DNA from 3 places in the Mesorhizobium sp. M1A.F.Ca.ET.072.01.1.1 genome. Region 1 is predicted to be linked to each of the others. Evidence: riboswitches for the same ligand, from Rfam matches in the RefSeq annotation. Region 1 holds a riboswitch; each other region holds the start of a gene.
The links. Region 1 has a riboswitch for thiamine pyrophosphate ahead of thiC (phosphomethylpyrimidine synthase ThiC). Riboswitches for the same ligand answer to the same signal wherever they lie in the genome.
Positions count from the first base shown of each region.

Region 1 (3,272 bases):
CCTGCCAGGAGGCATTGCCGGCGATCTCTAGCCGTTTCTCGACCACGGTCACATCGGCGCCGCGCGTTGCCAGCTCGTGCGCGAGCGTCAATCCGGCAACGCCAGCGCCGCGAATGAGCACCTTCATGGCGTGTCCGTGCGCTCGGGGGTGCTGTCGAGCGGCATATAGAGATCGCCGCCGTCGCGGTACTTCGCAGCCATGGCCGCGAGCCCTTCCTTCTGCGCTTCCGCGCGGATGTCGTGCGAGATCCGCATCGAGCAGAATTTGGGACCGCACATGGAGCAGAAATGCGCCACCTTGTGCGCCTCCTTCGGCAGGGTTTCGTCGTGGAAGGCGCGCGCCGTCTCCGGATCGAGCGACAGGTTGAACTGGTCCTCCCACCGGAACTCGAAGCGCGCCCTCGACAGCGCGTCGTCCCTGACCTGGGCGGCCGGATGGCCCTTGGCGAGGTCGGCGGCATGAGCGGCGATCTTGTAGGTGATGACGCCAGTCTTGACGTCGTCGCGGTCGGGCAGGCCGAGATGCTCCTTCGGCGTGACGTAGCAGAGCATCGACGTTCCGAACCAGCCGATCATCGCCGCGCCGATGCCCGATGTGATGTGGTCATAGCCCGGCGCGATGTCGGTGGTGAGCGGCCCGAGCGTGTAGAACGGCGCTTCGCCACAGACCGCGAGCTGCTTGTCCATGTTTTGCTTGATCTTGTGCATCGGCACGTGGCCGGGGCCCTCGATCATCACCTGGCAGTCCTTGGACCAGGCGATCTTGGTGAGCTCTCCGAGCGTTTCCAGCTCGGCGAACTGGGCCGCGTCATTGGCATCGGCGATCGAGCCGGGGCGAAGGCCGTCGCCGAGCGAGAACGCCACGTCATAGGACCGGGCGATGTCGCAGATCTCCTCGAAATGCTCGTAGAGAAAACTCTCCTTGTGGTGATGCAAGCACCATTTGGCCATGATCGAGCCGCCGCGCGACACGATGCCGGTGACGCGGTCGACGGTGAGCGGGATATAGGGCAGGCGTACGCCGGCATGGATCGTGAAATAGTCCACGCCCTGCTCGGCCTGCTCGATGAGGGTGTCGCGGAACACCTCCCAGGTCAGTTCTTCGGCGACGCCGCCGACCTTCTCAAGCGCTTGGTAGATCGGCACCGTACCGATCGGCACCGGCGAATTGCGCACCATCCATTCGCGGATGTTGTGGATGTTGCGCCCGGTCGAGAGGTCCATCACCGTGTCGGCGCCCCAGCGGATCGCCCACACCATCTTCTCGACCTCCTCGGCCATCGAGGAGGTGACGGCGGAGTTGCCGATATTGGCGTTGATCTTGACCAGGAAATTGCGGCCGATGATCATCGGCTCGCTTTCCGGGTGGTTGATGTTGGACGGGATGATGGCGCGGCCGCGCGCCACCTCGTCGCGCACGAATTCCGGCGTGACGAAGTCAGGGATCGCGGCGCCGAAGCTTTCGCCATCGCGTTGAAGTTTCGAACGCAACTGCTCACGGCCGAGGTTCTCGCGGATGGCGACGAACTCCATCTCAGGCGTGATCATGCCGGCGCGCGCATAGGCGAGCTGGGTGACGGCGCGGCCGCCGGCCGCGCGCAACGGTCTGTTGCGAACCGGGAATTCCGGCGTCAGGCGATCGGCTGAGACGAAGCCGTTGTCTTCCGGCTTGATCGTGCGGCCCTCGTAGCGCCCCACATCTCCGCGCGCCTCGATCCATGCCTCGCGCAGCCGTGGCAAGCCACGCTCGATGTCGGTTTTCACCGTGGCGTCCGTGTAGGGACCGGACGAGTCGTAGACAGTGACCGGCGGCTCGCCGGCGCTCGAGTGGACCGAGATCTCGCGCATCGGCACCCGCAGCTCCGGGTGAAGCTGACCGGGTTTGTGGACCTTCTTCGAAGCGGGCAATTCGCCGACGGTGACGGTCGGGGTGTGGGCATTCATGAGTGAGCCTCCTTGCTCGAGTGCAACGGAGACCCAGTCCACGCGATGAGGAGGAAGTGACGCTTCGCTTAGGATGCGGGCACTGCCCGAATGCCGAAGCCGGATTGCCGACCCGCGAAGCCTCGCACCGTCCCTACGCCAGTATGAACTGGATCAGGTTCAACGGGTCACTGCGCGCGATAGCAGTATCTCAGCCCCTTGCCGGGACTCCCCTGGTGAGGGGCGCAGGTTGGACGATGCGACGCTATCCTGTCAACTCGATTTCATGACTTCTCCAGCCTCGAACAAGGGCGACGAGAAGCAGCGCAAGCACGCAGCTTTGATCGAGCATCTGACTTACATCGACGCCCATTGAGCCACGATCTTGCGCGCTGGAACTGGCAGCCGGACCCACTTGTCATCCGCCAAGGAAACGCTTTTGCGATCCCTTGTGGCGGCGGGTTGAAGAACGCATTTTTCGCCTCGAAGAGCATCTGTTCGGCGTCTACGGACGCTGGTTCGATTTGTTCAGGACCGGATTATTGTGCAGCCGTAAGGGTCGAGTTGCAGCGTTCCCACGACGGCTGCAAGGGCCTTGCCGGGAGCCTGTTCGCGAATGCTGTGGTTGTTCTCGTCCGCGTCCCGCTCAACGCCGACAGGATCAGCGTACCGCCATTGCGACCTTTGGCGACTATCTGTTCGGGCCAATGCGCGATGCATTGAAGCGTTATGTCATGTGGGACCCGCTGCCGATTGCACCCGATTGGGCAGACGATTCCTGGGCGCGTGGCGCCGCGGCGCTTGCGACCCAAAGGCTCTTCGACTTCGAAAGCAGCCCCGGAGAAATCGCCGGCACCGGGCTGCAACGATCAACGGTCAAGTAGCTACAGGACCAAAGCGGCGTCCTCGTCCCGATTTCGGGCCTTCGTCTCCGTCTCTGCGCGCCTTTCCGTAGCCAACTGTTTGGAAAAGCGATGCTTGGCCGATGGATGAGGTTCGTGCAAAGGACGCCGGCCGAATGGAAGAAGACCGGCGCGAAGGTGCCGGTCTTGATGTCGTAACGAGCAGAGGAGGTCTGCGACCTCCGGTCTCGGATTGCCTGAGCAGTCAAGCGGCCTTCTTCAAAGCCTTTTCGAAGGCATCCTTGATCGGCTTGGATACGTCTTCGGTGGCTCTCAACATCACCGCCTGCAGGGTCTTGGCCTGCTCGACGGAAGTGTCGATCTGTTTGTTCACGAAAGCGGCCTGCAACTCGAAGAACTCGGATGGCGACTTCACGGCAACCAGTGCTTCGAGGTGAGCGAAGCCGGCTTCGGCATTGGCTCGCAGAGCTGCGATCGTCTTCAGCG
Region 1 is NZ_RZSF01000117.1:1,501-4,772, forward strand. Features, by position in the region: gene thiO (glycine oxidase ThiO) at 1-127, opposite strand, end outside; gene thiC (phosphomethylpyrimidine synthase ThiC) at 124-1,944, opposite strand; TPP riboswitch at 2,057-2,168, opposite strand; gene EOA32_RS39275 (hypothetical protein) at 2,631-2,807, shown strand; gene EOA32_RS17575 (phasin) at 3,031-3,272, opposite strand, start outside.

Region 2 (3,272 bases), on a different contig from region 1:
GTCCGGGAAAGTTCGTTTGCCTGGACAGGGCGCGGCCGACGAACACTGCCGGCAAGACCGAAAGCAATGTCGACAGCAGCGCCTGCCAAAGCGTGAAGCGGGCGACGCGGAGCAGATAGCTGTCGAAGGCCGCGGCAGCGCTGGACGGACCGCTCGCGCCTTCGAGGATCAGGCCGGCGAAGGCGCCGCCGATGAGCAAAGTGATGGCGACAAGGGCGATGATGCCGGCGGTGATGCGAGGGTCAGGGCGCGGCGTGGATTGCACGCTGCACCACGTTGGCTCGAGCTAGCGAACGCCACGTTCCGTCGCACCCCCCTCTGTCCTGCCGGACATCTCCCTCTCTAGGAGGGAGATTGGCAGCTTTGCCGCTCTTCCTACACCGTCGGCGGCTAGCGAAATCACCGATGACCGCGAATTTCCCCCTTTGCGGGGGAGATGGCCGGCCGGACAGAGGGGGGTGCTCAAGCGCCATCCTGCGTCCTACTTGCTCATCGCCGCCAGCCATTCATCCACCCAGGCCTTGCGGTTGGCCGCCACCTCGTCCGGGCTGAACAGCAGGGTTTTGGTCGGCTTCACCAGCTTTTCGAAGGCCGGGTTGAGCGGCTTGTCGGTCTTGCCGGCCGGGAACATCCAGTTGGTCTCCGGGATGACGTTCTGGAACTTGGGCCCGGTCATGAAGGCTATGAATTTTTCCGCCAGCGGGTTCTTCGCGCCGGTTTTGGTGATGCCGGCGACCTCGATCTGCAGATATTCGCCCTCCTCGAAGGACGCCGCCTGATAGCGCTCGGTGTTCTCGGCCACCATGTGGTAGGCCGGCGAGGTGGTATAGGAGAGAACCATCGGCGCCTCGCCCTTGGTGAACAGACCATAGGCCTCGCTCCAGCCCGGCGTCACGGTCAGCACCTTCGGCTTCAGCTTGGCCCAGGCTTCCGGCGCCTTGTCGCCATAGACCGACTTGACCCACAGCAGCAGCCCGAGGCCCGGCGTCGAAGTGCGCGGATCCTGGATGATGATCTTGTCGGGGCCGGCGCCCTCGACCAGTTCCTTCAAGCTCTTCGGCGGGGTCTTCAGCTTTTCGGTGTCGTAGACGACGGCGAAATAGCCGTAGTCGAAAGGCACGAAAGTGTCGTCTTTCCAGCCGCCGGGCACATTCAAATCGGCCACCGCGCCATGCCGCGCGAATAGGCCGCTCGCCTTGGCATCCGCGGTCAGGTTGGTATCGAGGCCGAGCACGACATCGGCCTTGGTGCCGGCGCCCTCCAGCTTGACGCGGTTGAGCAGTGCCACGCCGTCGGCAACCGAGACGAATTCAAGATCGCAGCCGCATTCGGCCTCGAATTCCTTCCTCACCGCGGGCCCGAGACCCCAGTCGGCGGTGAAGCTTTCGTAGGTGTAGATGGTAAGCTTGTCTTTAGCCTCGGCAGATCCGCCTGCCAAAAGCGAAACAAGGCCGACTGCAAGAACAAGGTTGGACAATAGCGAGCGCATCGGCGCCTCCTTCGTTCGCGTTAAAGGAATTGAGGCGTCGGATGGTCCGAAACGTCTAATCCCTCCGCCGGTACAAACCGGATCAGGTTCAGCGGGTTGGCTTTGTGCCTCTCAGCCGGTTCGCAAAATCAGCGTCCGGCACCCCGTTAGAGCATTTCGAGACATAGGCCCGGCCGATGCGGCGCGCAAGCGGAAGTTTCCTGGGCATCCATCAGGGTTCACCGCGGTAGCGAAGTGCGATTCCGTTTGGACGCGCCCGCTTCCGTTTCGTTGGTCGGGCTGGTAAGGGCGACGGCCATGGGCACATTCACCATCCTGCTTGGCGGCGATATCGTCCGCACGCCTCGGCTCGATCGCCAGATCGAAGGCTCCCGCATTATCGCCGCCGATGCCGGTATCGGCCATGCCGATATGCTTGGCCTGCTGCCGGAGCTCTGGGTCGGAGATTTCGACTCGGTGCCGGCGAGCCTGCCGGAGAATCTGGCCGCCGTGCCGCGCAAGATTTTCCCGACCGAGAAGGACATGACCGACGGCGAACTCGCCATTGCCGAGGCGCTGGCGCGCGGCGCCACCAGCCTGGTGCTGGCCGGCGCCTTCGGCGGCAAGCGCGCCGATCATGCCTTTCTGCATTTGGCTCTGAGCGTGCGGCTGGCCGAGGCAGGCATGACCGTCCTGCTGACCAGCGGCGCGCAGGAAGGCGTGCCCATCCTGCCGGGCAAAGCCGGCTTCGACTACGCCGAGGGCACGCTGTTCTCGGTGCTCGGCTTCTCCGACCTCGCCGGCCTGACGGTCTCAGGCGCCAAATGGCCGCTGGACGGTGTCGAGGTGGCGTTCGGCTCCTCGCTTACCATATCAAATGAGGTTAAGGGCCGGCTCCATATCGCGCTCGAGCGTGGCCGGGCGCTGCTGCTCGCCCACCCCTATCCTCTTCCCGAAAGCTGACATGGCCCCGCCTCTTCTCAATCTGGATCGCATAAAACTGACTTTTGGCGGCACGCCGCTGCTCGACGGCGCGGTACTGAGCGCCTCCGCCGGCGAGAAGATCGCGCTTGTCGGCCGCAACGGTTCGGGCAAGTCGACGCTGCTCAAGATCGTCGCGGGGCTGATCGAACCGCAGGACGGCGACGTATTCCGCCAGCCATCGGCAACGGTGCGCTACCTGCCGCAAATGCCCGATATGGATGGCTTCGCCAGCGTGCGCGCCTATGTCGAAGCCGGCCTCGGGCCGGCCGACGACCCGCATCGCGCCACCTATCTGATGGAGCATCTCGGCCTGACCGGCGAGGAGCGGCCGAACGACCTTTCCGGCGGCGAGGCGCGCCGCGCAGCACTCGCTCGCGTCATGGCGCCGGAGCCCGATATCCTGCTCCTCGACGAGCCGACCAACCATCTCGACCTGTCGGTCATCGAATGGCTGGAAGAAGAGCTTGCCCGCACCTCGTCGGCCGTGATCCTGATCTCGCACGACCGCCGCTTTCTCGAGCGCGTCTCGCGCGCCACCGTCTGGCTCGACCGCGGCCAGACGCGCCGGCTGGACAAGGGGTTCGCGCATTTCGAGGAATGGCGCGACCAGGTGCTTGAAGAGGAGGAGCGCGAACAGCACAAGCTCGGCCGCCAGATCGTGCGCGAGGAGCATTGGCTGCGCTATGGCGTGACCGCCAGGCGCAAGCGCAACATGCGCCGGCTCGGCGAGCTGCAGGCCATGCGCCAGCGTTTTCGCAGCCATCGCGGCGCCGACGGTTCGGCGACGATGGTGGCAAGCGACGCCGCTGAATCCGGCAAG
Region 2 is NZ_RZSF01000095.1:15,935-19,206, reverse strand. Features, by position in the region: partial or broken gene EOA32_RS15540 (ABC transporter permease subunit) at 1-265, opposite strand, end outside; gene thiB (thiamine ABC transporter substrate binding subunit) at 482-1,489, opposite strand; TPP riboswitch at 1,532-1,645, opposite strand; gene EOA32_RS15525 (thiamine diphosphokinase) at 1,787-2,431, shown strand; gene EOA32_RS15520 (ABC-F family ATP-binding cassette domain-containing protein) at 2,433-3,272, shown strand, end outside.
Region 2: it holds a riboswitch for thiamine pyrophosphate, as region 1 does, so the genes downstream of both, thiB (thiamine ABC transporter substrate binding subunit) here and thiC (phosphomethylpyrimidine synthase ThiC) in region 1, are expected to answer to the same signal.

Region 3 (3,272 bases), on a different contig from region 1:
GACATTGCAGGCCAAAGAGCGGCCGAGAAGCTAGCAGAGGGCCTGAAATCGCAGGGCAAGCAGCAATACGAAGAAAGGTCGAGGGAACGCGAACGAGATGTGTCTCGTTAGGTCGCACGTTGCACCAGGGGTGCGTCGGAAGGCACTCCGCCGTGTCCTGAAGAGGTAGCCTGCACTTGAGAATAGCCACGGTGGTACCTTATTTTCGGCTGTGAAGCACACGAGACCCGCGACGTGAGACCCAGTTGCTCAATACCCAGTTGCTGGGTGAGCGTGCATGACTGCCAACGGAAGGTCTTGCACGCACCCTCGCGATCTTGAGCAATGGTCGCCATGACTTTCTTCTTGCAGGCTTTTGAGTGGCCCAGCCTGCAATCACCAGACCCCACCGACTCTAAAGAGCGTGGCAGACGGGATAGTCGAGGTTGCCCGGCACAATTACGCTCAAGGCTTGCGCCGCCCAGAGGACACGCTGAAAAGGCAGCATGGGCGCGCAAGCACGCCATTCACGAGAGGTTCGACATGAAGACTATGCAAGAAAAAGACATTCCGGCATTCGTGCAAGCAGTTGTGGAGGCCGGCTGCAACATTTGCGCGATTGGCAACTTGGGATATGTCTTTGGCGATGCTGATTTGACGCCGGCGCAACGGAGGTCCGTCGAGCCACAGCTGCGCAGGATTGCTGAGATCTACGGCGAACGCGATCATCTCATGGACGAGATAGCTGTATATCTGCGGTCGATCGGACGCCATGTCGAGGTTGAGCCGAAGACAGGTGTTTCCTGATGGCCGCGATCGATCGCGTTCCGTAGTCGCCATTTCTATTGGGTAACGAGCAGCCGTCTTCCAACCTCTGAAACAAAAAAGAGGTGACCCCCAAAGGCCGCTCTCGAGACCGCAAGTCTGAGCCGCTAACGCATTGCGATAACCAGGCTGTCCGAACTGGGCGTCGATGCCTTCCTCGACCAGGTCGCGGTAGGCGGCGATCTCATCTACCGCATGCATAGCCAAGCCAGAGAAGTTTTCGGCAGCGGAATTCTCGGTCGCTTCCCCTTTTATGACTAGAGGGTGCGGCCGATCCGGCCGCGACGATCTCGCAGGGATTGCCATATACGGCAACACGAACACCGGCGGATCAATACTCGGATAATGGCGGCCGGCTATGTAGCGATCGATCGCGCACCAACATATCAATGCAATAGCTTAGTTGCTTTCAAAGGCGGGTCTCTACGAACTGCAAGCAAGCTAAACGATTGCGTCAACTCTTCCTCGCAGAGCGAAAACTCCGCGCCCACGCGATTTCTCTGCTGGAACAGCGGCACATCCTCAGCGCCAGGACACGGCCGCCGCCGTCGGGTTTTACGAAGCCGGTGATTGCATAAGTTGCCCGCAAGATATCATTGGTATCGGGAACGCCGCCGATGCCGCATCCTGAATAGAGCGGCCGCTTGCACCTGCCAGCCCGACGACCAGATCATATCTGCAACTCCATCTACCTGGACGTGGTGCAAATCACCTCGCTGAAGCCGCAAATCGTCGCCTTCGACCAGGATAACCACATCCGTGACCGCCTGAGCTACTCGGTCGATCTCGACGCACATGGCCGATACAGTTTTTCCATCCTTCACGAAGCGAATGAGACTTTGGCCATTCCAGCCCTGGTCTACGGGGCGTGACTTGTCCCCGATGCATGCGCGAGCTCTCCGCTCGGCCGGCCGCCGGACGTCGCCACCGGCCGAAGGCGCCCGAAGGCGCCCGAAGGCGCTTGACAAAGCAGCACCGGCCCATTCAACTTGAGGCATTCACCAGGGGAGTCCCGGTAAGGGGCTGAGATACTGCTGGCTTTCGCGGCGCAGTGACCCGTTGAACCTGATCCAGTTCATACTGGCGTAGGGACGGTGCAAGCGCTTTGCGGGAGTTTACGCCCGAGGTCCTGCTGCAGCAGGTCTACAGAAGCGTCTTTTCATCCTTCCGGCACAGAACTGGGTCTCCAATGCATGAGCAAAGGAGCCTCACGATGAATGCCCTCACCCCCGCCGTGTCGACGGGACCACTGCCCGCCTCGCGGAAAATCCACAAGCCCGGCGTCCTCTACCCGCAGATCAGGGTGCCGATGCGCGAGATTTCCGTCCATCCGACGGCCGGCGAACCGCCCGTCACCGTCTACGATCCGTCCGGCCCCTACACCGATCCATCAGTCCAAACCAGCATCGAAAAAGGCCTTGCCCGGCTTCGCCACGAATGGGTCACGGCGCGTTGCGATGTCGAAGCCTATGACGGCCGCCACGTCCGGCCGGAAGACAATGGATTCGCCACCGGCGAGCGCCTGACACCGGAATTTCCGATACGCAATCGGCCGCTCAAGGCCAAGCAGGGCAAGGCGGTGACCCAACTTGCCTATGCGCGCGCCGGCATCATCACGCCAGAAATGGAGTTCGTAGCCATCCGCGAGAATCTCGGCCGCGAGGTGATGCGCGGCAAGCTGCAACGCGACGGCGAAGCCTTCGGCGCGGCGATCCCAGATTTCGTCACACCCGAATTCGTGCGCGACGAGGTGGCGCGCGGACGCGCAATCATTCCCGCCAACATCAATCATCCCGAGAGCGAACCGATGATCATCGGGCGAAATTTCCTGGTGAAGATCAACGCCAACATCGGTAACTCGGCTGTCACATCGTCGATGGCCGAAGAGGTCGAAAAGATGGTGTGGGCGATCCGCTGGGGCGCCGATACGGTGATGGACCTGTCGACCGGCCGCAACATCCACAACATCCGCGACTGGATCGTGCGCAATGCACCGGTGCCGATCGGCACGGTGCCGCTCTATCAGGCGCTCGAAAAGGTCGGCGGCATCGCCGAGGACCTCAACTGGGAGGTCTATCGCGACACGCTGATCGAGCAGGCCGAGCAAGGCGTCGACTATTTCACCATCCACGCCGGCGTGCGGCTGCACTACATACCGCTGACCGTCGACCGGGTCACGGGCATCGTCTCGCGCGGCGGCTCGATCATGGCCAAATGGTGCCTGCACCATCACCGGGAGAGCTTCCTCTACGAGCATTTCGAGGAGATCTGCGACATCGCCAGAGCCTATGACGTTTCCTTCTCGCTCGGCGACGGCCTTCGTCCCGGTTCAATCGCCGATGCGAACGACGCGGCGCAATTCGCCGAACTGGAAACACTTGGAGAACTCACCAAGATTGCCTGGGCAAAGGACTGCCAGGTGATGATCGAAGGCCCGGGCCATGTCCCCATGCACAAGATCAGGCAGA
Region 3 is NZ_RZSF01000338.1:1,767-5,038, reverse strand. Features, by position in the region: gene EOA32_RS40835 (hypothetical protein) at 325-786, shown strand; gene EOA32_RS30840 (hypothetical protein) at 1,449-1,676, shown strand; TPP riboswitch at 1,798-1,914, shown strand; gene thiC (phosphomethylpyrimidine synthase ThiC) at 2,018-3,272, shown strand, end outside.
Region 3: it holds a riboswitch for thiamine pyrophosphate, as region 1 does, so the genes downstream of both, thiC (phosphomethylpyrimidine synthase ThiC) here and thiC (phosphomethylpyrimidine synthase ThiC) in region 1, are expected to answer to the same signal.